2 regions of the Tetragenococcus halophilus genome follow, and region 1 is predicted to be linked to the other one. Evidence: a T-box and tRNA genes for the amino acid it is inferred to sense, from the RefSeq annotation. Region 1 holds a T-box; the other holds one or more tRNA genes.
The links. The T-box of region 1 lies ahead of leuS (leucine--tRNA ligase). A T-box ahead of a tRNA ligase gene usually reads a tRNA of that ligase, here a tRNA-Leu.
Positions count from the first base shown of each region.

Region 2: it encodes a tRNA-Leu, which carries the amino acid that the T-box ahead of leuS (leucine--tRNA ligase) is inferred to sense. The anticodon was not compared.

Region 1 is NZ_CP012047.1:117,152-119,358, reverse strand. Features, by position in the region: gene leuS (leucine--tRNA ligase) at 1-1,278, opposite strand, end outside; T-box leader at 1,333-1,521, opposite strand; gene AC806_RS00505 (LysM peptidoglycan-binding domain-containing protein) at 1,645-2,207, opposite strand, start outside.
Region 2 is NZ_CP012047.1:941,779-943,985, forward strand. Features, by position in the region: gene AC806_RS04465 (6-phospho-alpha-glucosidase) at 1-228, shown strand, start outside; gene AC806_RS04470 (MurR/RpiR family transcriptional regulator) at 370-1,131, shown strand; tRNA gene AC806_RS04475 (tRNA-Leu) at 1,214-1,298, opposite strand; gene AC806_RS04480 (heavy metal translocating P-type ATPase) at 1,476-2,207, shown strand, end outside.

The sequences.
Region 1 (2,207 bases):
TTCACCCCAATAACGTTGACGAGAAAATAGCCAATCACGCAAACGGTAACTAACTTCTTTTTGACCTAAGCCTTCTTTTTCAAGCCAAGCCATCATCTTTTCAATAGCTTCTTCTTTATTTAAGCCATTTAAAAATCCAGAATTGATATGAGGGCCGTCTTCTGTAAAGGCTTCTTTTTCTATATCGCCGCCTTCTAATACAGGAACGATCTCTAGACCAAATTTCTTAGCGAATTCGTAATCTCGTTCATCGTGAGCAGGAACAGACATGATAGCTCCAGTTCCGTAAGAAGATAAAACATAATCGGCAATCCAAATAGGAATTTCATTCCCATTTACTGGATTGATTGCGTAAGCACCAGTGAAAACACCTGTTTTTTCTTTAGCTAAATCCGTACGGCTTAATTCAGATTTTTTAGCAGCCTCTGCAATATATTGATCTACAGTTTCCTTTTGTTTAGCTGTCGTAATTTGTTTAACAAGATCCAACTCTGGGGCAAATACAGCATAGGTAGCACCAAACAGTGTATCAGGCCGTGTTGTAAATACAGTAAATGTTTCGTCTGTATCTTTTATTTTAAATTGTACGTTTGCCCCTACAGAACGTCCAATCCAATTTCTTTGCATTTCTTTGATACTTTCCGGCCAGTCCAAATCTTCTAGGTCATCTAATAAACGATCAGCATAAGCGGTAATTTTCAACATCCATTGTCGCATTGGTTTACGTACAACATCATAGTCGCCACGTTCACTTTTTCCGTCAATGACTTCTTCATTGGCGATAACTGTACCAAGTTCTGGCACCCAATTCACAGGCACTTCAGCTTCATAAGCCAAGCCTTTTTCATACAACTTTATAAAAATCCACTGCGTCCATTTATAGTAATCAGGATCTGTTGTATTAATTTCTCGTTCCCAATCGTAACTAAAACCTAAAGAATTAATTTGTTTACGAAATACTTCAATATTTTTTTTAGTAAATTCTGCTGGGTCGTTTCCTGTATCTAATGCATACTGTTCAGCAGGGAGTCCGAAAGCATCCCATCCCATTGGGTGTAACACATTATAACCTTGACTACGCTTCATGCGCGCTAAGATATCTGTAGCTGTGTAACCTTCTGGATGACCTACATGCAAACCTTGCCCAGATGGATAAGGAAACATGTCCATAATGTAAGCTTTGGGTTTTTGCTCATCTTCTGTTGTAACAAATGTATTATTTTTTTCCCAATAATTTTGCCATCTTTTTTCAATAGCTTTGTGATCGTAAGTTTTCACAAATCTCTCCTCCTTGTAAAAATAAAAAAAATCCCATAGAAAGCTATAAGCTTCCTATAGGACGCAATAAGCGTGGTACCACCTATTTTTACTGAAAAAAATTCAGCCTCAAACGTTTTAACGGCCGCCGCCTTATGTGCTTTTAAACTACACGAAAAGGCAAGTTCAAAAGTATTCTTGCACATTTACACCAACCATGTACTCTCTAAAAAGAAAAACTTTTTACTACTCCACAGTAGTTTTGTTTCATATGTTCATAGACTGTATACATAGTATCAAAAAAGTAGCATAAATTCAATTATAATCGTTAAATAAATAAAACACGTCATTTGACGTGTTTTATTTCCATTGCTTTTAATGAATCATTTAGCTTACCTTTAAATTTTGACCGATAAAAATCGTATCTGAATTTAAATTATTGATAGACTTCAAACGACTCACTGAAATATCATATTCTTGCGAAATCAGCCATAAACTATCTCCACTCTTAACTTTATGTTGAGTATTTGATGAGCTACTGTTGTTGGATGAACTAGATGAAGAAGACCCATTGCTCACAGTAAGTTTCTGACCAGGATAAACAAAATTGTTTTGAATGTTGTTCCAGTCACGCAATTGATCCATTGTAATCCCGTTTTGATCAGCGATCAACCAGACAGAATCGCCAGCTTTTACTGTGTAGCTTCCGCCTGAGGAATTATGAGAACTACTTGAGCTATTATTATTTGAATTATTAGAGCTACTACCTTTTGACACAGTTAATTTTTGACCAGGGTAAACAAAATCGTTTTGAATATTGTTCCAGTCGCGCAATTGGTTCATCGTAATCCCGTTTTGATCAGCGATCAACCAGACAGAATCGCCAGCTTGCACTGTGTAGCTTCCGCCTGAGGAATTATGAGAACTACTTGAGCTATTATTATTTGAAT
Region 2 (2,207 bases), 820 kb from region 1:
GGTGCTGAACCAATGACTCAAGGTTCAATTCCCCGCTTCCAAAAAGGTTTGATGGAACAACAAGTAGCCGTAGAAAAATTAGTGGTGGATGCTTGGGCTACTAAATCTTATCAAAAATTATGGCAAGCTCTTACATTATCACGTATTGTGCCAAATGCGCGTGTAGCAAAACAAATTTTGGATGATTTGATTGAAGCTAACAAAGAATATTGGCCAGAACTAAAGTAATGGAAAAAAGGTTCTCAGATGCTTAAATAGTGTCTGGGAACCTTTTTTAATAAAATAAAATAAACAAAATAGCAATAACTTTTAGCAGCATATCCACCTTGTGTTACAATTAAAACACAAGAAGATGGAGGATGAATTATTTTGAGTATAGAAGCTTTAATTAATGAACATTATGACTATTTAAATGAAAATGACCAACATATTTCTCAATATATTATAAAACATGAAGAAGAATGTAAACGTTTATCGATCACTCAACTAGCGGAAGCTACATTGACTTCAAAATCTTCAATTTTACGTTTTACGCAAAAATTAGGTCTTTCAGGCTATAGTGAATTCAAGTATGCATTAAAGCAACAACATACATATCGTAAAGAAGAAAGTTCCTTTGTCGCTATGCAACAAGAGGACCTTTTACAAACAGCTAAACTTTTTAATCAGCAGAATATTATACCTGCTTTGCAAACTTTTGATCAAGCAAAATCAATTTATTGTTATGGCACTGGTTGGGGACAAAGAGATGTTTTACAAAGCTTTATACGTAGCGTCATTCCATTACAACGTTTTCCTATACATTTACAATCACAAAAAGAGTTGAGTCTGGTTTTAAACGGTTCTATTACTGAAAAGGATTTGATGATTATTTTATCATTAAGCGGAGAAAATAAACCACAAGAAAATGTTTTAAATCGAATGAAATTAAAAAATATTCCTATCTTATCGATCACTAATATGAGTAGGAATCGTTTAGCCTCCAAAGCAACTTATAATTTATACTATCAATCGACGGAAATAGGTCAATCCAGCGATGAAATTTTCAGTATGATGCCCTTATTTCAAATTATGGATTTGTTTTATCGCGCTTATGTAGATTATAAGCAGATTGATTTAGAGCAGTTATGAGGTGTTAATAAAAAGAAGGAAAAGATGTTGATACAAGTCATCTTTTCCTTCTTTTTTGTTATATCATCTTATTTGCTTTACATGCGGATAGTGGGAGTCGAACCCACACGAGCGTTATGCTCACATGAACCTGAATCATGCTTGTCTACCAATTCCAACACATCCGCTTTACAACAAAGTTTATTATATCAATGTTTATAGCTTTGTCAATAAGCTTCAAAAATGCTGTTTTGTCATTTTATTATCATTATTACTTTGTTAACAGAAAACTGTATTTCTTGATGATAATCAATTTTTTTCTCTGGTTTTTTCACTACACTGTAATTGTGAAAAGGAGGAGACAAATGAAAATACAACAGTATATTATGCAACATAAAAATCAGTTAACGTTTATTACTGGAATATTCATCATTTTTGCTGGGATCGCGCAGTTTGTCTTTATGGAGAGGCTTTTTTATCAAAGTTTTCTAATTATTGCTTCGATCATTGGGGTGTTACCAATTTTTTTACAAGCATATCAAGCGTTAAAAGTACGAGTACTCAGTATTGATTTGTTAGTAACTATCGCAGTTTTTGGTGCTTTTTTGATAGGAGAATATAATGAGTCAGCGATTGTTACCTTTTTGTTTTTATTTGGTAGTTTTTTAGAACGAAAAACCTTAGAAAAAACACGTACAGCTATTCAGTCTTTGACCAAAATGGCTCCTAAAAGTGCTCTAAAAATATTAGATGATGGAACAAGCGAAACGGTTGAAATTGAGGCTATTGCTAAAGATGATCGTTTATTAGTAAAAACGGGTGGTCAAGTACCGGTAGATGGAGTGATTGATGAAGGAGAAGGTTACTTAGATGAAGCCAGTGTAACTGGTGAATCGAAACAAAGAAAAAAGGGAAAAGGTGACGACGTCTTTGCGGGAACTTTTTTAGATAATGGCACGCTAAAAATAAAAACTAAAAAAGTTGGGGAAGATACTACTTTTGGTAAAATTATTGAGTTAGTGGAAGAAGCACAAGATAGTAAGTCTAGTGCTGAGCGTTTTATCGATAAGTTTGCCAAGTATTATACACCACTCGTC